DNA from 3 places in the Cellulomonas sp. ICMP 17802 genome. Region 1 is predicted to be linked to each of the others. Evidence: predicted binding sites of a transcription regulator. Region 1 holds the regulator's gene; each other region holds the start of a gene.
What was found. The regulator HrcA, encoded in region 1, represses chaperone genes, less so after heat shock. The targets are predictions, from matches to a motif close to TTNGCACTCGNNNNNNNCGAGTGCNAA.
Positions count from the first base shown of each region.

Region 1 (5,880 bases):
AGGATCGACACGTCCGTCTGCGGGTGCACGTGCATCTCGTCGAGCACGTAGCGCGCCAGGGCGGCGAACTCCGCCTCGTCGACGTCGTACCCGGACTCGTTGTTGACCTCGACGCTCATGGCCGCCTCAGCTCCTGTCCCAGCGCGCGTACGCGTCGATGATGTCGCTGACCAGGCGGTGCCGGACCACGTCCGACGACGTCAGGCGGCAGAAGGCGACGTCCTCGACGCCCGCGAGGATCTGCTCGACCACGCGCAGCCCGGACGTCTGCGACGAGGGCAGGTCGACCTGCGTGATGTCGCCCGTCACCACGACCTTGGAGCCGAAGCCCAGCCGGGTGAGGAACATCTTCATCTGCTCGACGGAGGTGTTCTGCGCCTCGTCGAGGATGATGAACGCGTCGTTCAGCGTGCGGCCGCGCATGTAGGCCAGCGGGGCCACCTCGATGGTCCCCGCCTCCATGAGCCGCGGGATGGACTCGGCGTCGACCATGTCGTGCAGCGCGTCGTACAGCGGCCGCAGGTAGGGGTCGATCTTGTCCGAGAGGTTGCCGGGCAGGAAGCCGAGCCGCTCGCCCGCCTCGACCGCGGGCCGCGTGAGCACGATCCGGTGCACCTTGCGGTCCTGCAGCGCCTGCACGGCCTTGGCCATCGCGAGATACGTCTTGCCGGTGCCCGCGGGCCCGATGCCGAACGTCACGGTGTGCCGGTCGATCGCGTCGACGTAGTCCTTCTGGCCGGACGTCTTGGCGCGGATGGTGCGGCCGCGGCCGGTGAGGATGTTGAACGACAGCACGGCCGCCGGCCGGGCGGTCGACGCGGCGGTGAGCATGGCGACGGACCGGGTGACGACGTCGGGGGTCAGCGGCGTGCCGCCCGCCGCCATCTCGACCAGCTCGTCGACCAGCCGGGACACCAGAGCCACGTCGCCGACAGGGCCGGCGAGCGTGACCTCGTTGCCGCGGACGTGGATGTCGACCGTGGTGAACCCGGACTCGATGGTGCGGAGCACCTCGTCCCGCAGGCCGAGGAGCTCGACCATGGAGACCTCGGAGGGGACGCTGATCCTGTGCTCGACGCGCGCGGGCGTGCCAGAGGAGCGCGGTGCGGATGTGGACTCGGCCATGTGCTCGGCGTGCGCCGTGCGCTCCTTTGCTCAGATGCCGTCAGGTGCGGGCGTGCGGGACGGACACCGACAGTCTACGAGGCGGTGCCCACACCAATCCCCGCGTCAGCCCCAGCGTCCCAGCCGCTGGGCCAGCAGGGCCAGGGCCACGGGGCCCGCGGTCGACGTCCGCAGCACGTGCGGCCCGAGGCGGACGGCGCGCGCCCCCGCCTCGACCAGCCGGGCGAGCTCGGCGTCGCCGATCCCGCCCTCGGGTCCGACCACCACCAGGCACTCCCCCACGTCGGGCAGGCCCACGGCCGCGATGGCCTCGGTCGCGTCCTCGTGCAGCACGAGCGCGGCGCCGCCGGCCGCCACGACATCCCGGACGCGCTCGACCAGGCCGCGGCCGTCGAGGGCGACACCGACGTCGGGCACGTGCGCCCGCCGCGACTGCTTGGCGGCCGCCCGGACCGTGCCGAGCCAGCGCGCCCGGCTCTTGGCGGCCCGGTCACCGCGCCACACGACGATCGACCGCTCTGCCTGCCACGGCACCACCGCGTCGACGCCGACCTCCGTGGCCGCCTCGATCGCCATCTCGTCCCGGTCGCCCTTGGCCAGCGCCTGCACGAGCACCAGCGCGACCTGGGGTCGCGGCTCGACCACCCTGCGCTGCACCTGGACGAGCACGCCGTCGGCGGTCACGGCTCCGACGACGCCGACCAGGCGCACCCCGGCGCCGTCGACCACGTCCACGCGCTCGCCCGGTCCGCGGCGCTGCACGACGCCGGCGTGCCGACCCTCGGTCCCTCCGAGCAGGTACGTGCCGCCGTCGGCCACCGCGTCGAGCGAGCCGGGGTCGGCGAGGAAGACGGGCGCGCTCATGACGCGGCCGGCGCCGGCATGCTCAGCGGCCCGAGAGCTTGTCGCGCAGCTTGGCGAACACGCCCGTGTTCGACGCGGCGAGCCGCGCCTCCGGACGCTCCTCGCCCCGCAGCGTGGCCAGCCGCCGCAGCAGCTCGGCCTGCTCCTCGTCCATCGCCGTCGGCACGTGCACCTCGACGTGGACGTGCAGGTCGCCGCGGCCGGTGCCGTGCAGGTGGCCGACGCCGAGGCCCTTGAGGGTCACCACCTGGGCCGGCTGGGTGCCCGGTCGCAGGTCGACCTCCTGGGCGCCGTCGAGGGTGTCGAGCGTGAGCACCGTGCCCAGCGCCGCCGCCGTCATGGGGACCTCGAGCGTCGCGTGCAGGTCGTCGCCGCGCCGCACGAACGTGTCGTGCTTGCGCTCGCGCACCTCGAGGTAGACGTCGCCCGCTGGGCCGCCGGCCGGGCCGACCTCGCCCTGCCCCGTCAGCTTGATCCGGGTGCCCGTGTCGACCCCCGCGGGGACGTCGACGCTGAGCGTGCGGCGGGACCGGACCCGACCCTCGCCGGAGCACTCCGTGCAGGGCTCGGGGATGACGGTGCCGAACCCGTGGCACGCGGCGCAGGGCTGCGTGGTCATGACCTGGCCGAGGAACGACCGCGCGACCCGCTGGACCGAGCCGCGTCCCCCGCAGACCTCGCAGGTGCGCGGCGACGTCCCCGGCCGGCAGCACGAGCCGCTGCAGGTCGGGCAGAGCACCGCGGTGTCGACCAGCACGTCCTTGTGGACGCCGAAGGTGACGTCCGCCAGGTCGAGGTCGAGCCGGACGAGCGCGTCCTGCCCGCGCCGGGCGCGCGGGATCGGCCCGCGCTGCTGCGCGGCACCGGTCGCCGCTCCGAAGAACGTCTCGAAGATGTCCTGGAAGCCGAAGCCGCCGCCCATCCCCCCGCCGGGCGAGGACGGGTCGCCGCCGAGGTCGTACGCCCGGCGCTTCTCGGGGTTGCCGAGCACGTCGTACGCCCGCGACACGTCCTTGAACGTGTCCTCGGAACCACCGTCCGCGCCGGCGACGTCGGGGTGGTGCTCGCGCGCGAGCTTGCGGTACGCCTTCTTGATCTGCTCGGGGCTGGCGTCACGCGGGACGCCGAGGACCTCGTAGTAGTCGGTCACGGGAGGGGGTGCTCACTTCCAGCTGTCGTTGACAGGGTCACTGGTTGACAGGGTCATTGCGCGAGGATGCGCGTCAGGTAGCGGGCGACCGCGCGGACCGCCGACATGGTGCCGGGGTAGTCCATCCGCAGCGGGCCGATGGAGCCCAGGCGGGCCACGGACCCCCCGCCCTCGTCGCCGTAGCCGGTGGTCACGAAGCTGGTCTCGAACAGCCCGTCGTGCTGGTTCTCGCGGCCGATGCGCACGGCCACCGTGGCCGAGTCCTCCGCCATCTCCGAGAACAGGCGCAGCAGCACCACCTGCTCCTCGAGCGCCTCGAGGACCGCGCCGATCGACCGCACGTCCGTGCCGCCGGCGCGCGCGAGGTTGGCGGTGCCGGCGAGCACGACGCGTTCCTCGCTCTCCTGCGCCAGCGTCTCCTCGACGACGTCGACGACCGCCGCCACGAGCGCCTGGTCCCCAGGGGCGAAGGCGGCGGAGAGCTCGCCCAGCGCCACCGGCAGCTCGGAGAGCCGGCGCCCGGCCGCGCTGACGTTGAGGCGGGACCGCAGGCGCGCGACGACCGCCGGGTCGACGTCCGCGCCGAGCTCGAGCGTGCGCTGCTCGACCCGGCCGGTGTCGGTGATGAGGACCACGAGCAGGTGCCGCGCCCCGACCGGGACCAGCTCGACGTGCCGCAGCGCCGACCGGCGCAGCGACGGGTACTGCACGACGGCGACCTGCTGCGTCAGCTGCGCGATGAGGCGCACGGCGCGGTCGACCACGTCGTCCAGGTCCTGCGCGCTCTCGAGGAACGCGCCGATGGCCCGACGTTCGGGGCTGGACAGCGGCTTGACGGTCGAGAGCTGGTCGACGAACAGCCGGTAGCCCTTGTCCGTCGGCACGCGACCGGCCGACGTGTGCGGCTGGGCGATGTAGCCGCCCTCCTCGAGCGCGGCCATGTCGTTGCGGATGGTCGCGGGCGAGACGCCGAGCGCGTGCCGCTCGACCAGCGCGCGCGAGCCCACGGGCTCCTTGGTGGCGACGTAGTCCTCGACGATCGCGCGCAGCACGTCCAGCCGCCGGTCCTCGCTCATGTCGCCTCCTCCGTCGTCGGGTGGTCCTGCCCCGCCCAGCCCCGGCCGGGGTAGCACTCCCCGCGCGGGAGTGCCAATGCTACGCCGCGGAGCCGACACCCACGGGGCGGCTGCCCGGCGCGGGCCGCGCACCCCTCTACGCTGCCCGGGTGAACGACGACCGCTACGGCTCGGACGTGCTCGGGGGCTCCGGCTCGACGCACCACCGACCCGCCCGCACCAGCCGCCCGCAGCCCGCCGAGACCGGCCTGGTGGTCGAGGAGGTCACCACGGGGTGGGTCGGCGCGGTCGTCCGCGTCGAGAAGTCCGGCGGCCAGCACGTGGTCGTCCTCGAGGACCGCCGCGGCCGCACCCGCACCTTCCCGCTGGGCCGGGGCTTCTGGCTCGACGGCGAGCCCGTCGCCCTCACGGCGCCCGTCCGCGCCCCGGCGCCCGCACGACCGACCCGCACGGCCTCGGGCTCCGTCGCGGTGCACGACGCCCGCGCCCGCGTGGCGCGCGGCAGCCGGATCTGGGTCGAGGGCAAGCACGACGCCGAGCTGGTGGAGAAGGTCTGGGGCGACGACCTGCGGCTCGAGGGCGTCGTGGTCGAGCTGCTGGACGGCGTCGACAACCTGGCCGACGCCCTCCGTGACTTCGGTCCCGGGCCCGACCGCCGCGTCGGGGTGCTCGTGGACCACCTGGTCACCGGCTCGAAGGAGAGCCGGATCGCCGCGGACGCCGTGCGCGGGCACCCCGCCGGCTCTGTCCTCGTGCTCGGGCACCCCTACGTCGACGTGTGGCAGGCCGTCCGGCCGGAGCGCGTCGGCCTGTCGGCGTGGCCCGTCATCGAGCGCGGCACCGAGTGGAAGCACGGCATCCTGCGCGAGCTCGGCTGGCCCGCCGACGAGCAGGCCGACGTCGCGCGCGCGTGGCAGCGGATCCTGCGCTCGGTGCGCAGCTACGCCGATCTCGAGCCCAGCCTGCTGGGCCGCGTCGAGGAGCTCATCGACTTCGTCACGACGTGACCGTGCCCGGCCGGGGACATCCCCGGCCGGGCACGGCACGCGCGTGCTCAGGCCGCGATCGGGTCGCCGAGCAGCCGCTTGAACAGGAACGCCGTCGCCAGCAGGACGACGGGCACCGCGACGAGCAGGCCCACGCCGCAGAGGATCGCGCCCGCGATGACGACCACGATCGCGAGCAGGTAGAACAGGATCGTCGTCGACAGGTTCGCCGTGACCAGCTGGTAGCTGGCCTTGATGGCGTCCACCGGCTCGAGGTGCTTGTCGATGACGAACCAGAAGGTGAACAGCAGCAGGAAGTTCACCACCAGCGCCGCCAGCCCGCCGAAGAACGGGACGGCGTTCAGCACCGCGTTGACCAGCGCGAGGATCAGGGCCGTCAGGATGACCGGCCCGGGCTCGACGAACTTGAAGAAGTCGCCGAAGCCCAGCTGCCGACCCTCGGTGACGTCCAGCGCGGCCTTGATGAACGCGGCCTGGATGAGGTAGCCCACGATCGCCCCCACCGCGGTGAGCACGAAGATCCCCAGCGAGAAGCCGACCTGCAGACCCATGCCGGTGCCGTTCGGGTCGAACAGGGCGCCGAAGCCCCCGAAGATGATGCTGACGATCGTGAGCGCGACCGCCGCGACCACGAACCACACCAGCGCGGCGAGGATGA
Region 1 is NZ_JBGFQZ010000041.1:18,917-24,796, forward strand. It holds gene ybeY (rRNA maturation RNase YbeY) at 1-119, opposite strand, end outside; gene AB5970_RS18085 (PhoH family protein) at 127-1,125, opposite strand; gene AB5970_RS18090 (16S rRNA (uracil(1498)-N(3))-methyltransferase) at 1,231-1,989, opposite strand; gene dnaJ (molecular chaperone DnaJ) at 2,012-3,139, opposite strand; gene hrcA (heat-inducible transcriptional repressor HrcA) at 3,193-4,215, opposite strand; gene AB5970_RS18105 (DUF3097 domain-containing protein) at 4,365-5,222, shown strand; partial or broken gene AB5970_RS18110 (hypothetical protein) at 5,270-5,880, opposite strand, start outside.

Region 2 (14,763 bases), on a different contig from region 1:
CGACAAGGTGGGCCGCCTGCTCGGGCTGCCGTACCCGGGCGGCCCGCACATCGACCGGCTCGCCCGCGAGGGGGACCCCACCGCGATCCGCTTCCCGCGCGGGCTCACCGCCGCCAAGGACCAGGCCGCGCACGCCGCCGACTTCTCGTTCTCGGGGCTCAAGACCGCCGTGGCCCGCTGGGTGGAGGCCCGGCAGGACGCCGGCCAGGCCGTGCCGCTGGAGGACGTCGCGGCGTCGTTCGCGGAGGCGGTGGCCGACGTGCTGACGGCCAAGACGATCGCCGCCTGCCGCGCGCACGGCGTGGACACCCTGGTGGTCGGCGGCGGGTTCTCCGCCAACTCGCAGCTGCGCGACATGGCGGCGAAGCGCTGCGCGGAGGCCGGCATCGAGCTGCGGATCCCGCCCATCCGGTACTGCACCGACAACGGCGCGATGATCGCGGCGCTCGGCTCGGCCGTGGTGCGCCGCGGCCTGCCCCCGTCGTCGCTGGACCTGCCGGTCGACTCGTCGATGCCGCTCACCCACGTGCTCGTCTGAGGACCTTCTGCCCTACCTCCTCGTGACGCCCCGGCGTGCCATGGGGGGAGGGGTCGCGCGCCGCGCGGCACCGGCGGTGAGGCGGTGGGTGTGGTGCGTGCGGGACGAGTCCTGGTGGCGGTGGCCTCGGCAGCGGTGCTGACCGGCTGCGTGACGGTGAACGAGCAGGCCGGGCCCGGCATGATGCACGGCCGCGGGGCCACCGTCGTGCGATCGACGTGCGCGCCGCCGGTCGACGCCTCCGGGTCGACCGTCGTGGTCATGCTCGGCGACGGCGGCATGATGCGCCGGATGCACGGCGGCACCGCGATGCTACGGGCGGTCCCCGCGACGGTCCCGGCGGGTCCGGTGACGCTGCTGGCCCAGAACATGGGCCGCCGCACGCACGAGCTCGTCGTGCTGCCGCTGGCTCCCGGTGAGTCCGTGGGTGAGCGGGCGGTGGGCGTCGACGGCACCGTGGACGAGACCGGCAGCCTGGGCGAGGCGTCGGCCCCGTGCGCCGAGGGGGCCGGCGACGGCCTCACGCCGGGCGCCGTCGGATGGGTGACGCTCGACCTCCCCGCGGGCCGGTACGAGCTGGTCTGCAACCTCCCGCGCCACTACGCGGCGGGCATGGTCGACGAGCTCGTCGTGACGGCGCGCTAGCCGGCTACAGCGGCCGGCCGGCCGCCATCTCGGCGACCAGCGAGCGGACGACCGCGTCGAGCTCGCCCGCGTGCCGTCGCGCCACCGCGCGCTGGCGCTGGTACGAGGCTCCCCGGCGCAGGATGACCCGCACCTGCTCGAGCTCGGCGGAGCAGCCGAGGCGCTCGGCCACCGGCGCGAGGTCGACCAGCCAGCGGCTCACGGCGTCGGTCACCAGCTCCTCGTCGCCGGCCGCGTTCGTGATGATGATCGCGTCCATGCCGTACCGCGCCGAGCGCCACTTGTTCTCCTGCGCGAACCACGGCGGCAGGGACGGCAGCGGCTCGCCGCGGTCGATCATGCCGGAGAAGTGCTCGACGAAGCAGTGCGTCAGGGCCGAGATCGCGGCGACCTCGAGCAGGTTCGACGCGCCGTCGGCGATCCGCATCTCGAGCGTCCCGAACCGCGGGGAGGGGCGGACGTCCCAGCGGATCTCGTCGAACTGGTCGATCACGCCCGTGTGCAGCATGTCGCCCACGTACTGCTCGAGCTGCGACCACTGCTCGAAGGCGAACGGCAGCCCCGCGGTGGGCAGCTGCTGGAAGAGCAGCGCACGGTTGGAGGCGTAGCCGGTGTCCTTGCCGCCCCAGAACGGGGACGACGCCGACAGGGACTGGATGTGCGCGAACACCGTGAGCATCGCGCGCGAGAGGGGCAGCACCTTGTCGCGGTCCTCGATGCCCACGTGCACGTGCACGCCGTAGATGAGCATCTGGCGGCCCCACCACTGCGTGCGGTCGATCAGCGTGGCGTACCGCTGCTTGTCGGTGACCTTCTGCTGCGCCCAGTGGGCGAACGGGTGCGTCGCGCTGCCCATGAGCTCGATGCGCAGGGGCGCCGCGGCGGCGCGCACCTCGTCGAGCGCGCGCTGCAGGTCGGCGGTGGCCTGCCCGATGGTGCGGCACTTGCCCGACCGGATCTCGACGGTGTTGAGCAGCAGCTCCTGCGTGATGAGGGGGTGCTCGCTGCCGTCGGCGGGTCGGACCGCCGCGAGGACGGCCTCGGCGGCCTGCCGCAGGTCCCCGGAGTCGGCGTCGACGAGCCCGACCTCCCACTCGATGCCGACGGAGGACCGCTCCGAGTGCGCGAACGGCAGGGTGACCGGCGCGGCCATCAGGCGGGCTCCACCACGAGCACCTGCTGGCTGCCCGCGACGCGGGTGAGGATGATCGTGCCCGTGGCGCTGCCGCGCAGGTCGAGCTGGCGGCGCAGCTGCTCGGGCACCACGGCGGTGCCGCGCTTCTTGATGGTCAGCTTGCCCACGTCGCGTCCTCGCAGGTACGTGCGGAGCCGCTTCAGGCCGAACGGCAGGGTGTCGAGCACGCGGTAGGCGGTCGCGGTCGGCACCGGCACCAGCGCGTCGGACGTCACGTAGGCGATCGTGGGGTCCACCAGCCGCCCGCGCACCTGGGCGGCGATCTCGCCGACCAGGCCGGCGCGGATCACGGCGCCGTCCGGCTCGTACAGGTAGCCACCGACCGGGCCTGTCGGCGGGCGCTCGTCGGAGGTCTGCTCGACCACGTGCGCCTCGCCGGCGCGCAGCACGAGCGCCGAGCGGCCGGGCCCCTCGGGGGCCAGCGGACCGAACCAGAGGCCCACCTCGACCACGTCGCCGTCCACGGAGACCCACTGCGCGTGGGCGTCCGCGGGCAGTGCGGTGTGGGGGATGCCGGGCCCGAGCTTGAGGCCGAGCGCGGGGATCGCCTCCCGCAGGGCGAGGACGGCGTCCAGCGGGGGCTCGTAGGCGGCCGGGTCGAACACGCGGCTTCCCGACGAGGTGCGCCGGGCCGGGTCGGCGTAGACCCCGTCGACTCCTTCGGCCGCCAGGTCGAGCGCGAGCCCGTCGCCGTGGCGGACCACCGCGTCGGGGAAGTGCCGCAGGTTGACGGTCGCGATCGCCGCGGTGGCCTCGTCGCGGTCGATGGCGAGCACGCGCAGCCCGATGCCCGCGACAGCCATGGCGTCGGCGCCGATGCCGCACGTGAGGTCCGCGACCAGCGTGCTGCCGGCGTCGCGGAACCGGCGGGCGTGGTGCGCCGCGACGGTGAGCCGGGTGGCCTGCTCGAGGCCGGCCGCGGTGAAGAGCATGCCGTCGGCGAACGTGCCGAACTTGGCGGCGGCCTTCGCGCGCAGGCGCGACTGGGTCAGGGCGGCGGCGACGAGCGCGGGGTCGATGCCCTCGTCGCGCAGGCGTTCCGACAACGCCATCGTGCGGGCCTCGTCGTACGGCGGCAGCGCCGACAGCAGGGCCCAGCCCGCGGGGCTGAGCAGCTGGGCGATGCCGTCGCGATCCATGCCGCGATCCTCGCACGCAGCGCCGCTCCGGGGGCGGGTCCGCGGGGCTTGCTGGCACTCGCCTTGACCGAGTGCTAACCGGTTCCTAGAGTGAGTCGCTGGCACTCTCCCGGTGAGTGTGCCAGCTGCGCTCCAGGCCACGGCACCCGCGACGACGTGACCCGACAGCGCGCACGAACCTCAGAGAACTACTCACATGCGAAGGGGAGGTCCGCTGTGTCGGTCTCCATCAAGCCCCTCGAGGACCGGATCGTCGTCAAGACGCTCGAGGCAGAGACGACGACCGCTTCCGGTCTCGTCATCCCGGACAGCGCCAAGGAGAAGCCCCAGGAGGGCGAGGTCCTGGCGGTCGGACCCGGCCGTGTCGACGACAACGGCGTCCGGATCCCGCTCGACGTCGCCGTCGGCGACAAGGTCATCTACTCGAAGTACGGCGGCACCGAGGTCAAGTACTCGGGCGAGGAGTTCCTCATCCTCTCGGCCCGCGACATCCTCGCGATCGTCGTCAAGTGATCTGAGGGGCGCCCGCGCCCCGCACGAGAAGGCCCCCACGGCGTCGCCGTGGGGGCCTTCTCGTCGTCTCGCACGGCCTTCTCGTCGTCGGGCGCGGAAGAGCCCTCCCCTCGTCGTGCCTGGAGGGGAGGGCTCTGGTGCGTGGTGCCGGCGGTCAGCCGACGCGGGTGGCGCGGCCGCGCTGGGCGAGCACCGCGGCGCGCTCGTCCTCGGACAGCCCGCCCCAGACGCCGTAGGGCTCGCGCACGGCGAGCGACTGCTCGAGGCACTGCTTGATCACCGGGCACGTGGCGCAGATGGCCTTGGCGGCCTCGGCGCGACGGCGGCGGGCCGATCCGCGCTCACCCTCGGGGTGGAAGAACAGGTCCTGGTCCTCGTCACGGCAGGCACCGTCGAACTGCCACTCCCACAGGTCCATCACCGGTCCGGGAAGGCGCGAGATCTCGGCCATGAGTTCCTCCTCAGTCTGTCCGCCGCGCCGCCGGGTGGGCAGCTGCGCCGGGAAGGTCGTGAACACGGGATTCCCGTGCGAGTTGCGCTTGGTGGAGATCCGTACGGGTGGGGCGTTGGTGAGGACGTTACAACCGCGCCAGAAGTTGTTCAAGACCGTGTCACACATTCGTGCGATGACGCGATTGTCGATGAACGCCCAGCTCGGCGTGTCGCGCGGCGACACGCCAGAACGGGCCGAATCCTCCGGGCCTGGCAGAATCGCGCCATGGTGACGCGCGAGGACGACGAACCGGCGGGACCGCCGACGCCGGCCCTCGCTGTCGCCGCCGTCGCGCGCAGGCTCGGGGTCGCACCCGCGACGCTGCGCACGTGGGACCGCCGGTACGGGCTGGGGCCCTCCGAGCACTCGGCGGGCGCGCACCGTCGCTACTCCGCGGTCGACGTCGAGCGGCTGCTCGTGATGCGGCGCCTCACGCTGGACGGGGTCGCCCCCGCGGAGTCGGCGCGCATCGCGCTGGCAACCGACGTCTCCGCCACGCCGTCCCACGACGGCGGGGAGGTCGCCGCGACCCCCACGGCGGTCGTCGACGCCTCCCTGGCCGGGGACGTCGAGCGGTGCGCGCGGCTGCTCGCGCTCGAGCCGGGCGCGGACGTGGTCGACTGGTGGACCGGTCTGGTCGAGCCGGCGCTGGCCGCGCTGGCCCGGCGGACGGTGGTGGACCCGCCCGGTGTGGACGCGGTCGCCGCCGTCCACGGGGGAGTGCTGGCGGCGCTCCGGGCGCGGCCCGCCCCGCTGGCGGGCTCGGGCCGGCCGGTCGTCCTGGTCCTCGTCGCGCCCCGGGAGGCCCGGCCGCTCGTCGCGCACGCCCTCGCCGGCGCCCTGGCCGCGCGCGGCGTCGACGCCCGGATCGTCGGCGGGCCGGTCGGGGCGCACCACGCCGTCGAGCTGGCCGCGATGACCCGGACGCGCGCGGTGGTGACGATCGGCGAGCGCGCCGACGCGGACCTCGAGGTGGTGGACCGGCTGGCCGTCGAGCAGCCGGAGCTGGCGCAGTTCGTGATGGTCCCCGAGGGCGCCGCCGGCGCCGTTCCGCTGGGCCGGTCGGTGCACCGCGCGCGCTCGTTCACGGGGCTGCTGCACGAGGTGCTGGCGGTCGCGACGACGGGTGTCGAGCGCTGAACGGACGAATCGCCACCGCCGAGTGGGGGAGACATTCCTCGCAGGCGGCTCATGGGCGGACGAAGCCCCGCCCGCAGCGGGTGGGGTTCGCCACAACGGCTAACTTCCGCGGGATCGTCGGCCGATAGACGTCAGGTGCCCCGGACGGGGCCCGAGAGGGGAACACTCATGGCGGGAGTCGTGGTCTGTCACGGCTCGGCGGTCGTTCGAGAGCGGCTCGTCGTGACCTCCATCGGCGTGCCTGCGCTCGGTCCGGTCCGTGCGGCGTCGTCGGTGGACGAGCTGCTGAGCCTGGCGCGGCGCATGCCGCCGACCGTGGTGCTGCTCGACGCGCACCTGGCTGCGCCCGGGGCGATCGAGGCGATCCGTCGCCTGCGCGCCGTGGCGCCCGCCGCCGCGATCGTGCTGCTCGCGCTCCCGGACGACACCGTGGCGCTCGACCGGGCGCTCGCGCTCGGCGCCCGTGGCTTCCTCGCTCCTGACGTCGGCCGCGCCGAGCTGTCCGCGGTCGCCGCGCACGTGCTCGCCAGCCCGGTCCTCCCGGCCCCGGCCGGTCAGCGCACCCCGCCCGTCGACGTGCCCAGCCAGGGCGGCTTCCGCGGAGACGCGCGGACGCCGTCGGAGGGCGTGCCCGTCGTGCCCGCCTCGGCGCCCGACGCGAACGTCGCACCCGCCGCCGCGCCCACCACGGGCGCGATCCCGGGCGTGCCGCTGACCAAGCGGGAGATCGAGGTGCTCACCGGCATGAGCCACGGCCGGTCGAACGCGCAGATCGGCGCCGAGCTCTACCTCTCCGAGGACACGGTCAAGACGCACGCGCGCCGGCTGTTCCGCAAGCTGGGCGCCAACGACCGGGCACAGGCCGTGGCGATCGGACTGCGCCGGGGGCTGATCCGGTAGTTCCGAGCACGTATCCTTGCCGGATGACGGAGCACTCGCCTGCCGACCCGTTCGCCCGCATCGGGCTCACCTACGACGACGTGCTCCTCCTGCCGGGGGAGACGGACGTCATCCCGAGCGAGGTGGACACCACCTCGCGGCTGACGCGCGAGATCTCCGTGCGCGTGCCGCTGCTCTCCGCCGCCATGGACACCGTCACCGAGTCGCGCATGGCCATCGCCATGGCGCGCCAGGGCGGCATCGGGATCCTGCATCGCAACCTGTCGATCGAGGACCAGGCGCACCAGGTCGACCTGGTGAAGCGCTCCGAGTCGGGCATGATCACCGACCCCGTGACGGTCGGTCCGGACGCGACGCTCGCGGAGCTGGACCACCTGTGCGGCATCTACCGGGTGTCCGGCCTGCCGGTCATCGCCGAGAACGGGCTGCTGCTCGGCATCATCACCAACCGCGACCTGCGCTTCGTGCCCGGCGGGGAGTTCGAGACGCGCCGCGTGCGCGAGATCATGACGCCGATGCCGCTGGTCACCGCGCCCGTGGGCATCGCCCGCGACGACGCCGCCGCGCTGCTGGCCAAGCACAAGATCGAGAAGCTCCCGCTGGTCGACGACGCCGGGATCCTGCGCGGCCTCATCACCGTCAAGGACTTCGTGAAGTCCGAGCAGTACCCCGACGCCACCAAGGACGGCGAGGGCCGCCTGGTGGTCGGCGCCGCGATCGGGTTCTTCGGTGACGCCTGGGAGCGGGCGACCGCGCTGGTCGAGGCCGGCGTGGACGCGCTCGTCGTCGACACGGCCAACGGCCACGCCCGGCTCATGCTCGACATGGTCCGCCGCCTCAAGTCCGACCCGTCCACCCGCCACGTGCAGGTCATCGGCGGCAACGTCGCGACGACCCCCGGCGCGCAGGCGCTGGTCGACGCGGGGGTCGACGCCGTGAAGGTCGGGGTCGGGCCGGGATCCATCTGCACCACCCGGGTGGTCGCCGGCGTCGGCGTCCCGCAGGTCACCGCGATCTACGACGCCGCCCGCGCGTGCAAGCCGGCCGGCGTGCCGGTCATCGGCGACGGCGGCCTGCAGTACTCCGGCGACATCGCGAAGGCGCTCGTGGCCGGTGCGGACACGGTCATGCTCGGCTCGCTGCTGGCCGGCTGCGACGAGTCGCCGGGCGAGCTCGTGTTCGTCAACGGCAAGCAGTTCAAGCACTACCGCGGCATGGGCTCGCTCGGGGCGATGGCGTCGCGCGGCCGCATCTCGTACTCCAAGGACCGGTACTTCCAGGCCGACGTGTCGTCCGACGAGAAGATCGTGCCCGAGGGCATCGAAGGCCAGGTGCCGTACCGCGGGCCGCTGTCGGCCGTCGCGCACCAGCTCATCGGTGGCCTGCACCAGTCGATGTTCTACGTCGGCGCGCACACCATCCCGCAGCTGCAGGACCGCGGGAAGTTCATCCGGATCACCGCCGCGGGGCTCAAGGAGTCGCACCCGCACGACATCCAGATGACGGTCGAGGCGCCGAACTACACCGGCCGCTGACCCGCCCTCAGGGCAGCAGGGGCAGCTTCCCGACGATCTTGTCGACCCGGTTGCGCGGCCCGACGAGGCTGATCGCGGAGTACCGGGGCGCGTCCGTCGTCGACACCGCGGCCAGGTACTCGTCGTAGACGCGGGTGTGCTGCGCCGACGCCGAGGGCCTCCGCACCTGGGCCGCCACGCTCCCCGAGGTGATCGGCGTGCTCGTCACCAGCGGGACGGAGGACTTCCTCCTGCACGTCGCCGTGGCCGGGAACACCGGCTCTGCGTCTTCGTGGTCGATCGGCTGACGGAGCGGTCCGAGGTCGCCGACGTGCGCACGTCGATCGTGTGCCAGTACCTGCGCAACGCTCGCGTCGAGCCGGTGGTCGAGCGCTGAGGCTTCACTGTTCTGGGTTCCCAGAAGGTGCGCGGCAGCCCGGGATTCATGAGGAATGCGCAGAGATGATTGTTCGACGCCCCTTTACCTTCCTTTCTGGCCCTGTGGATTAATGGGTTCCTGTCGGGGGCTGTGGGCGGCTCGGTGTGGCTCTGACCTGCGGGGACGGTGAGTCTTGTTCTCGTCTCACCATTCGAGCGATTGTCGCGGTGAATGTCAGTGGTGGCTGGGAGACTTCTTCGTGGCGGGATTGATGGGGCTGGTTGGTCGGCCCGTCCCGAGGACGCAGAGGAGGTGGGTGCGGGTGTCGGTCGAGGAGGTATCCCCGGGTTCTGCGCCTGTCGCGCCGCCCTCCTCTCCCGTGTCGCCCGCATCCGCTGCCTCTCCCATGCCGCCGGCGCCTGCTGTGTCGCCCGAGTCGACGGCGTCGGCGGCGTTGGTGGCGTTGGCCGCGGCGGTGGAGGCGTTGGCGGTGGCGGCGGACCCCACGACGGTGGCGGGCCGGTTGCCGGGCGCGGCCGCCGTTGAGGTGGTGCGGGAGGCGTTGGTGGTGGCGGGCCGGCTGGCCGCGATCGCGGCCCGGGTGGTGCCGGTGGTGGAGGCCGACGGGTGCTGGGCGTCGGACGGGGCGAGGTCGCTCACCACCTGGCTGGCCACCCAGGGACGCCTGCCGCACACCCAGGCCGCCGACCTGGTGAGGTTGGGGCGGGCGTTCCGGGACGCCCTGCCGGCCACCGCGGTCGCGGCGGTCGCGGGCCGGGTCCCGGTGCAGGCCGCGCACGCGATCGCCGCGGTGGCCAACACCCCCGACCGGCGCACCCTGCTGACCGCCCCCGCCCAGGAGTGCGGGGAGGGGTTCTTGCTGGAGTTCGCCGGGCTGCCGGCCGCGCAGTTCCGGGTGCTGACCCGCCGGTGGGCCGCGCACGCCGACCCCGGCGCGGACGAGCGCGGCTACCGGGACGCCACCGACCGCGAGTTCCTCACCCTGGCCCAGTCCACCGAGGGGTGCCATCTGACCGGGTTCCTGACCACCGAGCACGGCCACGCGTTACGGGCCGCGCTGGCCGCGCTGACCGGCACCTCCCCCGACCAGGCCGGGCTGCCCGCCGGGCGGCGCCGCGCCGGCGCCCTGGTCACCCTGACCCGCCTGGCCCTGGACCGCGACCTGACCGGCGCCACCGGCACCCACCGCCCCCAGATCACCGCCATCGTCGACTACACCACCCTGCACCGCGCCCTCGACCACGCCCCCGGCAACCCCGACCCGGGAACCGGGCCCGCACCTAGAGCCGAACGTGGCCCGTGGACGGGTCCCGGACCGGGTCGAGGGCGGCAGGACCACACCCTCGGCGGCACGCACGACCCGACGCCATCACCGGCCCCGCCCCCAGGGCCCGTGCCGGTCGACCCGGACCGGTTCGCGGTCGCCGAGCTGGTCGGCACCGGACCCATCCCCGACACCGTGCTGGCCCGCCTGGCCTGCGACTCCGCGATCACCCGCATCGTGTTCGGACCCGCCTCCCAGATCCTGAACGTCGGCCGCACCGAACGCACCTACACCGGGCCCAAACGCCGCGCCATCATCGCCCGCGACCGGCACTGCCAATACCCCACCTGCGACGCCCCACCCGCCCTGGCCGAGATCCACCACACCCAGCACTGGCACCGCGACGGTGGCACCAGCGACACCCACACCGGCGTGCTCCTGTGCTGGCACCACCACGGCACCGTCCACGACCACGGCATCGAGATCACCCACCACCCCGACGGCCACTGGCACTTCACCGACCGCCACGGCCAACCCCTGCGCACCTGACAGAGGCGCGCAGACCCGCGCAGCGGGCCGCCACGGACAGCCCCCCGGCACCTGACACCGACACACAGACCCGCACAGCGGGCCACGGGTCGCGAGTGAACCTCGACCTCCCGGACGACTACACGCTCCGGGCTCTCGCACGGGCGGGGTGGTCCGATGAGGACCCAGTCGTCAGCCGACCGTGAACCGCGGGTCGCTCAGTCGCGGAACGTCTCGATCTGCGCGCCGAGCTCCACCAGGCGGTCCTGCAGCTGCTCGTAGCCGCGCGCGATGATGTCGACGTCGCGCAGCACGGACGTGCCCTTGGCGGCGAGCATCGCGAGCAGGATGACGACCGCGGGACGCAGCGCCGGCGGGCAGGAGACCTCGGCACCGGACCAGTGGGTCGGGCCGGTGACCTGGAGGCGGTGGGCGTCGAGGAGCCGGACGTCGGCGCCGAGCCGCGTGAGGTCGGTGAGGTGGATGGCCCGGCCCTCGTAGACCCAGTCGTGGATCAGCGTCGTGCCCTCGGCGTTCGCCGCGATCGCCGCGAAGAACGGGAGGTTGTCGATGTTGAGCCCGGGGAACGGCATCGGGTGGATCTTGTCGATCGGTGCGCGAAGCTCGCTCGGGTGGACGGTGACGTCCACCAGCCGGGTGCGACCGTTGGCGGCCGCGTACTCGTCGGAGAGCGAGTACCGCAGCCCCATCTCGGCCAGGGTCGCCAGCTCGATCTCCATGAACTCGATGGGCACCCGGCCGACCGTGATCTCGGAGTTCGTCACGATGCCGGCCGTGAGCAGGCTCATGGCCTCCACCGGGTCCTCGGAGACCGCGTACTCGACGTCGGCGTCGATGTCGGCCAGGCCGTGCACCCGCAGGGTCGTGGTGCCGATGCCGTCGATCCGGACCCCGAGCAGCTCGAGGTAGAAGCACAGGTCCTGGACCATGTAGTTGGAGCTGGCGTTGCGGATGGTGGTGACGCCCTCGCGCCGTGCGGCGGCCATGATGACGTTCTCCGTCACGGTGTCGCCGCGCTCGGTGAGGACGACCGCGAGGTCCTTCGCCCCGCCCCGCGTGACCAGGCCGTGGTAGTCGCCGGCGGTCGCCGTGACGTCGAGACCGAACGGGCGCAACCCGATCAGGTGGGGCTCGACCGTCCGCGTGCCCAGGTCGCAGCCGCCCGCGTAGGGGAGCCGGAACTCGTCCTCGAGGCCCAGCAGAGGACCCAGGAACATGATGATCGAGCGGGTCCGGCGCGCGGCGTCGACATCGATCGCGTCGAGCTTCAGGTGCTCAGGGACGACGATCTCGAGGTCGCGGCCGTCGGTCGACCACGTGGCGCGCACGCCGACCGAGCGCAGCACCTCGACGATCCGGTCGACCTCCACGATCCGGGCGACGTTGCGCAGCCGGGTGGTGCCGCGGTTGAGCAGCGACGCGCAGAGCAGCGCGACCGCGCCGTTCTTGCTGGTGTTGACGTCGATGCGGCCGCTGAGGGTCTGGCCGCCGTGCACCCGTAGGTGGGTCCGCTGCGGGCCGCCGAGCGTGACGATGGGGGAGTCGAGCGCCGCGCCGATCCGCGTGAGCATCTCGAGGCTCATGTTCTGCGCGCCCTGCTCGATCCGGTGGATCGCGGACTGGCTGGTGCCCAGGCGCTCGGCCAGCTGGGTCTGCGTGAGCCCCCGGTGCTGGCGCGCGGAGCGGACGAGGGAGCCGACGTGCGCGAGCGGGTCCTCGATGGTCGGGAGGGCGCCCGTGCTCGTGGGGACCGAGGTCGTCGTCGTGGTCATGAGGACGAGATTAACTCATGGATGAGATATCGCCAGTGGGATCCTCGCGATCGAATCGGTCAGAACCGGCCGACCGCTCGCGGGTGAACTCAGCCGCGATATGACGCGCATCTCACCAGAGAGTACCGACCGGCTCCCGGGTCGGCCACACGCCGGAGGCTCCGGGGCCGTCGAAGCCCTGCTCAGCGCGCCAGGCGTTGAACCCCTCGGCCCACGCCTGGTGCGCCGTCGACTGGTACTCGTGCAACGTGTCGAGGTCCAGGGAGGCCAGGTGCGGGAACCGCCCGATGATCCGCTCGAGCACGTCGAGCGTGGCGACGACGTCGACGTCGGCGGTGTGCAGCGCGCCCGACTCGACCACCTGGTAGTAGCCGCAGAGGTCGACCAGCTTGCGCTTGCCGCGCCGGAACTGGTCCTCGGCGCGGTCCAGCACGAGCGGGTCGATGACCGGCCGGGCGTCGCTGCACAGCCGGTCCGGCAGGGTCTTGAGCCGGTGGCGGCGCAGCTCGGCGTCGAGCAGGCACAGGTCGAACGCCGCGTTGTAGGCGACGACGGGGACGCCGCCGCGGAACGCCTCGGCCAGCTCGGTGGCGATCTCCTCCAGCGCCTCGCGCGGCGGGCGGCCGTGCTCGCGGGCGTGCTCCGTGCTCACCCCGTGGATCGCCGCGGCGGCCTCCGGGATCTCGACGCCCGGGTCGATCAGCCAGCTGCGCACGTGGGTGCCGGACTCGTCGCGGCGGACCAGGGCGGCGGTCACGATCCGGTCGTTGTCCACGTCGACCCCGGTGGTCTCCGTGTCGAAGCCGAGAAGTGGCCCGTCCGTCCAGCTCATCGCGTCCCGCTCTCGTCCTTCGGTGGATCCGTGCCGCCCTGGGGATCCCGTGCGTGGCCAGGATGGCACCGGGCGCTGACATGGCCGGGGAGGGTGGCCCCGCGTGCCGCAGATCGGCCCGCGCGTGGCCTCGGGCTCCGTTCGGCGCGGGCGGGGGACCGTGCGCCGGTAGCCTGGTCCGGTGAGCAACGAGATCGAGATCGGCCGCGGCAAGCGCGGACGCCGCGCGTACTCCTTCGACGACGTCGCGGTCGTCCCGTCGCGGCGCACGCGGGACCCGGAGGAGGTCTCGGTCGGCTGGCAGATCGACGCCTACCACTTCGACCTGCCGATCATCGCGGCCCCCATGGACTCGGTGATGAGCCCGGCCACCGCGGTGGCGCTGGGCCAGGCCGGTGGGCTCGGCGTCCTCGACCTCGAGGGCCTCTGGACGCGCTACGAGGACCCCGCGCCGCTGCTGGCCGAGATCGCCACGTTCGACAGCGCCCGGGCGACCTCCCGCATGCAGGAGATCTACGCGGCCCCGATCCAGCCCGAGCTGATCACGGCCCGGCTCAAGGAGGTCCGCGCGGCCGGCGTGACCGTCGCCGGCGCGCTCTCCCCGCAGCGCACCAACGAGTTCTGGCGGACCGTGGTCGACGCCGGCGTCGACCTGTTCGTCATCCGCGGCACCACGGTCTCGGCCGAGCACGTCTCGGGCCGCGCGGAGCCCCTCAACCTCAAGCGGTTCATCTACGAGCTCGACGTCCCTGTGATCGTCGGCGGCGCCTCGACGTACACGGCCGCCCTCCACCTCATGCGGACCGGGGCGGCGGGCGTGCTCGTCGGCTTCGGCGGGGGCGCCGCGCACACCACGCGGCTCTCGCTGGGCATCCACGCGCCGATGGCGTCGGCCGTGGCGGACGTCGCGGCGGCGCGCCGGGACTACCTCGACGAGTCCGGGGGCCGGTACGTGCACGTGATCGCCGACGGCGGCGTCGGGCGCTCCGGCGACCTGGTCAAGGCCGTCGCGTGCGGCGCGGACGCGGTCATGCTCGGCGCCGCCCTGGCGCGGGCCACCGAGGCGCCCGGACGCGGCTGGCACTGGGGGCCCGAGGCGCACCACCCGCAGCTGCCGCGCGGCGAGCGGGTCGAGGTGGGCACCGCCGGGTCGCTCGAGCAGATCCTCTTCGGCCCGGGCCACACGGCCGACGGCACCCTCAACCTGATCGGCGCCCTCAAGCGCGCGATGGCCACCACCGGCTACTCGGACCTCAAGGAGTTCCAGCGGGTCGAGGTCGTCGTCAGCCCGTACCAGCCGCACTGATCCCCACCGCTCCGCAGACGCCCGGTGGCGCCCGACACGGGCGCAACCGGGCGTTCTTGTCTGTCCGGGGGCTCGCCGAAACGGGCAACTGACCAGCACGTCTGTCCGTATCAACATTTGTTTGGCGCCGATATTGTCCGTATCGCTTGACGCGGAGGTGTGATCGGGGGCACTCTGGAGCCACTGGACGCCGACGACAGGGTCGGCGCAGGGGACGACGGAGTCGATGTGTACGCACCGGAGCGGCACCAGCAGATCCTGGCCACGGCACGCGCCGACGGCCGGGTCGACGTCAACCGGCTGGCCGAGGACCTGGACGTCACCCCCGAGACCATCCGCCGGGACCTCACCGTCCTCGAGCGCCACGGCCTCGTGCGCCGGGTGCACGGCGGGGCCATCCCGGTGGAGCGGCTGGGCTTCGAGCCCGGCATCGCCGACCGCGAGGGCAAGTTCGCGGGGGAGAAGGACCGGATCGCCAAGGCGGCGCTCGACGAGCTCCCCGACGGCGGCGCCGTGATCTTCGACGCCGGCACCACGACCGTGCGGCTGGCCGAGCTGCTGCC
Region 2 is NZ_JBGFQZ010000029.1:6,756-21,518, forward strand. It holds gene tsaD (tRNA (adenosine(37)-N6)-threonylcarbamoyltransferase complex transferase subunit TsaD) at 1-538, shown strand, start outside; gene AB5970_RS16185 (hypothetical protein) at 632-1,183, shown strand; gene AB5970_RS16190 (glutamate--cysteine ligase) at 1,188-2,336, opposite strand; gene AB5970_RS16195 (class I SAM-dependent methyltransferase) at 2,336-3,517, opposite strand; gene groES (co-chaperone GroES) at 3,734-4,030, shown strand; gene AB5970_RS16205 (WhiB family transcriptional regulator) at 4,185-4,481, opposite strand; gene AB5970_RS16210 (MerR family transcriptional regulator) at 4,749-5,663, shown strand; gene AB5970_RS16215 (helix-turn-helix transcriptional regulator) at 5,832-6,563, shown strand; gene guaB (IMP dehydrogenase) at 6,587-8,098, shown strand; gene AB5970_RS16225 (DUF2000 family protein) at 8,106-8,306, opposite strand; gene AB5970_RS16230 (HNH endonuclease signature motif containing protein) at 8,881-10,290, shown strand; gene AB5970_RS16235 (helix-turn-helix domain-containing protein) at 10,488-12,062, opposite strand; gene AB5970_RS16240 (exonuclease domain-containing protein) at 12,175-12,894, opposite strand; gene AB5970_RS16245 (GuaB3 family IMP dehydrogenase-related protein) at 13,076-14,200, shown strand; gene AB5970_RS16250 (DeoR/GlpR family DNA-binding transcription regulator) at 14,429-14,763, shown strand, end outside.
Region 2: groES (co-chaperone GroES) is a predicted target of HrcA. The motif match lies at 3,569-3,595, and genes of this name have one in related genera.

Region 3 (7,825 bases), on a different contig from region 1:
CAGCCGGCGTCGTCGGGCTCCAGGCCGAGGCCGACCAGGGCCGCCTGGGCCACCCGGGCGTGGCCGTCGGTGGTGAGGTGGATGCGGTCCTCGGCCCACATGCGCCAGTCCCGCAGGCTGCGCATGCCCCAGAGGTCGACGATGTAGGCGCCGTGCCGCCGGGCCATCGACCAGATGAGCGCGTCGAAGATGGCGACCCGGCTGCGGGTGGCCTTGACCAGCGGGCTGTCGGCGGCGTCGACCCCGGTGCCCAGCAGCACGTCGACCCCGGCCGTCCGCAGCCGCACGACGGCCGCCTCCAGGTTGCGCGCCATGCGGTCGACGTCGGCGGTGGGCCGCAGGATGTCGTTGCCGCCGCCGACCAGGCTCACGAGGTCGGGCTTGAGCGCGAGCGCCGCGGGGACCTGCTCGACCAGGATCGGCTTGAGCAGCCGCCCGCGGATGGCCAGGTTCGCGTATTGCAGCGGCTCCTCGCCGGCGGCGGTGCGGCGCGCGGACAGGTGGGCGGCCAGCAGGTCGGCCCAGCCGCGCTGCGGCGCCTCGCGGCCGTCGGGGTCGTCCCAGAGGCCCTCGGTGAACGAGTCGCCGATGGCGACGTAGCGGGACCAGCGGGGGATCGAGGAAGTCACGGACACATTGTTGCTCAGGTCAGCGACCAGTCCACCGGAGCGGCCCCCTGGGCCACGAGGAGCTCGTTGACGCGCGAGAACGGCCGGGACCCGAAGAACCCGCGGCTCGCCGACAGGGGGCTCGGGTGCACGCTCTCCACGGTCGGCACCGACCCGAGCGCGGGCTTGAGCGACTGCGCGTCCCGGCCCCAGAGCACCGCGACCAGCGGGCCGCCGCGCTCGACGAGGGCCGCGATGGCCCGGTCGGTCACCGCCTCCCAGCCCTGCCGCCGGTGCGAGGCGGGCGCGCCCGGGCGCACGGTGAGCACCCTGTTCAGCAGCATGACGCCTTGGTCCGCCCACGGGGACAGGTCGCCGTTGCGGGGCGGCTCGACGCCGACGTCCGCGACGAGCTCGGTGAAGATGTTGGTCAGCGACCGCGGCAGCGGGCGGACGTCGGGCTGCACCGAGAACGAGAGCCCCATCGGGTGCCCCGGCGTCGGGTAGGGGTCCTGGCCGACGACGAGCACCCGCACGTCCGCCAGCGGCCGCCGGAACGCCCGGAGCACCGCGTCGCCGGCGGGCAGGTACTCGCGGCCGGCCGCGACCTCGTCGCGCAGGAACTGGCCGGCCGCGCGGATCTGCGGCTCGACGGGGGCGAGGGCGACGGCCCAGTCGGGCGCGACGAGCTGGTCCAGGGGCGCGGCGGTCACGCCCGCGAGGGTACCGAGCGCGCGCACCTGTAGGGCAGTCGTGCGGCACACGGGCGACGACGCGCCGACGGGAATGACACCCGTGTCATTACGGTCGTACGATGGCGGGCGTCGGACACCCCGGTCCTGACCAGGACTGCCGCGAGAGCACAGGAGGACGCATGGACGCCGCGACGATCGTCATCGGATCGCTCCCGCAGCCCAGCAGTGTCCACGGTGCCGCCACCTCCGGTCTCTCCGAGCGGGACGAGCAGGTGCTCGCCTTCGAGCGTCAGTGGTGGAAGTACGCGGGCGCCAAGGAGTCGGCCATCCGCGAGCTGTTCGACATGTCGGCCACGCGGTACTACCAGGTGCTCAACGCCCTGATCGACGACCCGGCGGCCCTCGCGCACGACCCGATGCTGATCAAGCGCCTGCGCCGCATGCGGTCCTCGCGCCAGCGCGCCCGCACGGCCCGCCGCCTCGGCGACGCCTGAAACCGGCGCGCGCGTCATCCCCGTACGTGACACGGCCCACCTCGGGGCCGGGCTGGGCGTGTTCGCACGGCCTGAGCCGTTAGCCTGTCCGGCGTGAGCAAGGCGGAGTACTCCTACCCCGAGGACGAGTTCGACGTCCCGTCGAACCCCGACGTCCCCCGCGGCGTGCATCGTGCACCCCGATCCGCGTGGAGCAGGTGGTGGCCGTTCCTGCTCGTGCTGGTGCTGGCACCGGCCCTGGCGTTCGTCCTGGTGAACCTCGCGGCGCGTGACGGCAACCTGCCCGCGCTCCCCGGCGCGTCCTCGCCCGCGTCCGACTCGAGCGGCACGCCCGACGACACCGCGAGCGACGGAGCCACGTCGCCGACGGACACCGCCACCGAGACCACGCCGGCCGACCAGCCGAGCGCGGCTGCGCCCGCGATGGACACCCCGGTCACCGTGCTCAACGCCGCGAAGATCAGCGGGCTGGCCGGCACGCAGGCCGAGAAGCTCACGGCCGCCGGCTTCACGGCCGTGACCACCGGCAACTTCACGGGCACCGCCCCCGCCGACTCGGTCGTGTACTACGCGACGGAGGACCTGAAGGCCACGGCCGACCTCGTCGCCGCCACGCTCGGTCTGACCACCGTCACGCTCTCGGCCGACGACGCCGGCACGGGCGTCTCCGTGGTGCTCACCAGCAAACCCGGCGCCTGACCCGGTCCCTCTTCCGGACCCGGGGCCCGGTCCGAGACGACCCTGGTCGGCCGCGGACCGCTCCCACTAGGCTCACGCGCACCAGGCGCCGGCGGAGCGCGTGGCACCGGACGTCGAGGAGCACGGGATGGCCCAGGGCATCGTGAAGTGGTTCAACGCGGAGAAGGGGTACGGCTTCATCACCCCGGCAGGGGGAGGCCAGGACCTCTTCGTGCATTTCAGCGCCATCCAGTCGGACGGCTACCGCTCCCTCGAGGAGGGGCAGGACGTCGAGTTCGAGGTGGGCCAGGGGACCAAGGGGCCGCAGGCCGAGCAGGTCCGCGGCCTCTGACGAGCCGGCCTCTGACGAGCCGGCCACTGACGCCGGACTCCGGGGCGCGAGCTGCTGACAGACCCTCGTCCCCGACGGGCCGTGCACCGACGGGTGCGCGGCCCGTCGGCGTGTCACCCGGCCCGCACGGTCCCGCGGTCCAGCGCGTCGAGCGCGAGCAGCACGCAGGCGGCGCTCCAGCCCAGGGGCGCGACGGCCGCGGGCGAGCCGTCGGCCAGGACCTTCTCGGGCAGCGACCCCGACGCGGTGCGATGGCTGTCGAGGAACGTGAGCCAGCCGTCGGCCAGCCCGGCGTCGCCGTTCTCGGCCGCCACCCATGCGTAGAGCGACGTCTGCGGGGTCCAGGAGACGCCGTCGTCGCGCCACCCGGCGCCGGGTGCCAGCCCGTTGGCCGGCCGCACCATCGCCACGGCGGACGCGCGCCACGCGGCCTCGACGCCGGGCACGGCGGTGGTCACGAACGGGGGCAGCAGGAACGCGCTGGCGGCGTCCGCGTGGCCGCCGACCGCGTACCGCGCGTACCCGGTGGGCCCGAACGTGCGGATGACCGCCACCTTGCTGCGGATCGAGGCGTCGAACGCCGCGGCCGCCAGCGCGTCGTCGTCGGCCAGCCCGAGCACGCGTGACGCCTGCTGCAGGCCCGCGACCAGGGGAGCCACGGTGCCCAGCGTGAGCGCGTCCTCGTGGACCTCCCAGTAGTCGGGCGACGCCGGCGGCAGGCCGTCGCGGCCCACCAGCGCGATCGCGTGGCGTGCCGAGCGGGCGACCAGGGGGTGCAGCCGCGCGACGGCCTCGGCGCGCTCGTCGGGGTCCGTGATCTCGTCGACGACGAGACCGGCGGCCCACAGCACCCACCCCGTGCCGTCGGTCTGCACGCCGCGGTCGTCGGGCGGGCCCGAGCCGTCGGGCAGGTAGCGGGCCTGGAACGAGCCGTCGGGCGACTGCACGCGGTCGAGGAAGCCGAGGATCTCGAGCGCGTCGTCCACGTGGCCGGTGCGGGCCAGGGCGACGGCGACGAACGACGCGTCGCGCGGCCACACGTACCGCCACTTGTCCGACCAGGCCGCGACGGCGGCGCCGTCGGGGAGCACCAGCGCGTGAAGGTCCAGCAGCGCCGCCCGCGCCATGTCCTCGTACGGGCCCCCGGCCCCCGGCACGGTTCCCGACGCCAGCCATGCGCGCTGCCGGCCGGCCATCGTCGCGGCCGCCGGGGCGGTGGCGCCCCGCCCGGTCCCCACCCGGCCGCCGACCGCACGCGCCAGGGTCGTCGCGGCGGGGTCGACGACGTGGGTGCCCGCCAGGAACGTGATGTCGGTGCCGGCCGCGAGCGGCTCCCGGCGCCCACCGGGCAGCGTGGTCACGCCGTCGAGGTACAGGGGGATCGTCGCGTAGGCGTGGGCCTCGGTCGCCGGGTGCCCCGCAGGCGGCTCGGTCGCGACGGCGCCCGTCGGCGCGGTGGCCACGAGCGTCGTCGTCATGGCTACGACGAGCGCGGCGGCGGCCACGGCCCCGTCGCTCCGGCGTCGCGGTCCACGGCGTTCGCGGGCGCGCGTCTGCGTACCGGGCTCGCCCAGGCCCGGGCCCGGGTCGACGTCGTCGTCGTGACCTTGCACACGCGCACGATAGTCCGGCACCGCTCCCACGGGGTGCGCGCCCGGCTTCCCGGGCGCCGACGGGCGGCGTCGGGGCTGCTCGGAGGCCTCGCCGAGAGTGAACGCTGCTTGCACTCTCGGGGGTCGAGTGCTAACCATTGGACTTAGCACTCTCCGGTGGAGAGTGACAGAATCACCCCGGCCGTCCGGTGAGGGCCGTCGCACGCGGGACAAGACCGCGAGTGGCGTGCCCGTCCGTCGCGGGCACCCTCGGCCGACCCGAACCCAGTGAAGGATCACAGCCCCATGGCCAAGATCATTGCCTTCAACGAGGAGGCCCGCCGCGGCATCGAGCGGGGACTCAACATCCTCGCCGACACCGTCAAGGTCACCCTCGGCCCGAAGGGCCGCAACGTCGTCCTGGACAAGAAGTGGGGCGCCCCCACGATCACCAACGACGGCGTCTCCATCGCCAAGGAGATCGACCTCGAGGACCCCTTCGAGAAGATCGGTGCGGAGCTCGTCAAGGAGGTCGCCAAGAAGACGGACGACGTCGCTGGCGACGGCACCACCACCGCCACGGTGCTCGCCCAGGCGCTCGTGCGCGAGGGCCTGCGCAACGTCGCGGCCGGCGCCAACCCGATCGCGCTGAAGAAGGGCATCGAGAAGGCCGTCGAGGCCGTCACCGCTGCCCTGCTCGCGCAGGCGAAGGACGTCGAGACCAAGGAGGAGATCGCCGCCACGGCCGCCATCTCCGCCGGCGACCAGGCGATCGGCGACCTCATCGCCGAGGCGCTCGACAAGGTCGGCAAGGAAGGCGTCATCACGGTCGAGGAGTCCAGCGCGCTGGGCCTCGAGCTCGAGCTCACCGAGGGCATGCGCTTCGACAAGGGCTTCCTGTCGGCGTACTTCGTGACCGACCCGGAGCGTCAGGAGGCCGTCCTCGAGGACGCGTACGTCCTGCTCGTCGAGTCGAAGATCTCGAACGTCAAGGACCTGCTGCCGCTGCTGGAGAAGGTCATCCAGGCCGGCAAGCCGCTGTTCATCGTCGCCGAGGACGTCGAGGGCGAGGCCCTGGCCACGCTCGTCGTCAACAAGATCCGTGGCCTGTTCAAGTCGGTCGCCGTCAAGGCCCCCGGCTTCGGCGACCGCCGCAAGGCGATGCTGCAGGACATGGCCATCCTCACCGGCGGCCAGGTCGTCTCCGAGACCGTCGGTCTCAAGCTCGACACGGTGGGCCTCGAGGTCCTCGGCACGGCGCGCAAGATCGTCGTCACCAAGGACGAGACCACGATCGTCGAGGGCTCCGGCGACGCCGCCCAGATCCAGGGCCGCGTCACCCAGATCCGCGCCGAGATCGAGAACTCGGACTCGGACTACGACCGCGAGAAGCTCCAGGAGCGCCTCGCCAAGCTCGCGGGTGGCGTCGCCGTCATCAAGGCGGGCGCGGCCACCGAGGTCGAGCTCAAGGAGCGCAAGCACCGCATCGAGGACGCCGTGCGCAACGCCAAGGCGGCCGTCGAGGAGGGCATCGTCGCCGGTGGTGGCGTGGCGCTCATCCAGGCCGGCAAGACCGCGTTCGAGGGCCTCAAGCTCGAGGGCGACGAGGCGACCGGTGCGCAGATCGTGAAGCTCGCGATCGAGGCCCCGCTCAAGCAGATCGCGATCAACGCCGGTCTCGAGGGTGGCGTCGTCGTCGAGAAGGTGCGCAACCTCCCCGTGGGTCACGGCCTCAACGCCGCGACCAACACGTACGAGGACCTGCTCGCCGCGGGCGTCAACGACCCGGTGAAGGTCACGCGCTCCGCCCTGCAGAACGCGGCCTCGATCGCCGCGCTCTTCCTCACCACCGAGGCCGTCGTGGCCGACAAGCCGGAGCGCAACCAGGCGCCGGCCGGCGGTGGCGGCGAGGACTTCGGCGGCGGGTTCTGATCCGCAGCTGAAGTGCTGAGCACGTAGCACGGTCGAACGGGTCGGTCACCTTCGGGTGGCCGGCCCGTTCGCTGTCCCCGGCCTTGCCCGTCCGTCTACTGGCGGTAGCTGCTCAGGAAGTTGCCCATGCGCTCGATCGCCTCCGCCAGGACGCGGGCCTCGGGCAGCGTGACGATGCGCAGGTGGTCCGGGGTGGGCCAGTTGAAGCCCGTGCCCTGCACCAGCAGGATGTGCTCGCTGACCAGAAGGTCGTACACCAGGCGGGCGTCGTCGTGGATCTCGTGCACCTCCGGGTCCAGCCGCGGGAACAGGTACAGCGCGCCGTCGGGGCGGACGCAGTCGACGCCCGGGATCGAGGTCAGGCCGCGGTAGGCCACGTCGCGCTGCTCGTGCAGGCGGCCTCCGGGGGCGATGAGGGCGTCGATGCTCTGCACGCCGCCCAGCGCGGCCTGGACCGCGTGCTGCGCCGGCACGTTGGGGCACAGGCGGGTCGACGCCAGCAGGGTGATGCCCTCGAGGAAGCCGGTGGCGTGCTCGCGCGGGCCGGTGACGACGAGCCACCCGGACCGGTAGCCGGCCACGCGGTAGGTCTTGGACAGGCCGTTGAACGTCAGGCAGAGCAGGTCCGGCGCGACCGTCGCCATCGGGATGTGCCGCGCGCCGTCGAACAGGATCCGGTCGTAGATCTCGTCGGAGAGCACCAGCAGGCTGTGCTCGCGGGCGATGGCCGCGATGCCCTCGAGCACCTCGCGCGAGTAGACGGCGCCCGTGGGGTTGTTCGGGTTGATGACGACGATGGCCTTGGTGCGCGGGCTGACCAGCGAGCGCAGGTGCTCGAGGTCAGGCTCCCAGCCGGCGGACTCGTCGCAGCGGTAGTGCACCGGGACGCCGTCGGACAGCGAGGTCATGGCCGTCCACAGCGGGTAGTCCGGCGAGGGGATGAGCACCTCGTCGCCCTCGTCCAGCAGCGCCTGCATGACCATCGTGATGAGCTCGGAGACGCCGTTGCCCAGGTACACGTCGTCGACGTCGATCTCGGGAAAGCCCGGCTCGGTCTCGTACCGCGTGACCACGGCGCGGCGCGCGCTGAGGATGCCGCGCGAGTCGGTGTAGCCGTGCGCGTGCGGGATGGCGGCGATGACGTCGCGGACGATCTGGTGGGGTGCCTCGAACCCGAACGCGGCGGGGTTGCCGGTGTTGAGCCGCAGGATCGTGTGGCCCTCCGCCTCGAGCCGCACGACCTCGTCCAGGGCGGACCCGCGGATCTCGTAGAGCACGTTCTTGAGCTTCGACGACTGGTCGAGAGGGCGCAGGTGCGGCATCCGTCGAGGGTATCGCCGGCTGTGACGCGACCGGGATCGGCCGGCGACGCCGCTCGCCGGCCACGACGCGGGCGCCGACCTAGTGGCGACGCACGCGGTCCCGCGCCGGGACGCGCAGGCCCGAGGCCCGCAGGCGCCGGATGAGCTCCTTC
Region 3 is NZ_JBGFQZ010000001.1:602,894-610,718, forward strand. It holds gene AB5970_RS02965 (SGNH/GDSL hydrolase family protein) at 1-629, opposite strand, end outside; gene AB5970_RS02970 (uracil-DNA glycosylase) at 644-1,321, opposite strand; gene AB5970_RS02975 (DUF3263 domain-containing protein) at 1,483-1,797, shown strand; gene AB5970_RS02980 (LytR C-terminal domain-containing protein) at 1,891-2,496, shown strand; gene AB5970_RS02985 (cold-shock protein) at 2,624-2,827, shown strand; gene AB5970_RS02990 (glycoside hydrolase family 15) at 2,941-4,440, opposite strand; gene groL (chaperonin GroEL) at 4,726-6,351, shown strand; gene AB5970_RS03000 (pyridoxal phosphate-dependent aminotransferase) at 6,447-7,673, opposite strand; gene AB5970_RS03005 (DUF4031 domain-containing protein) at 7,753-7,825, opposite strand, start outside.
Region 3: groL (chaperonin GroEL) is a predicted target of HrcA. The motif match lies at 4,548-4,574, and genes of this name have one in related genera.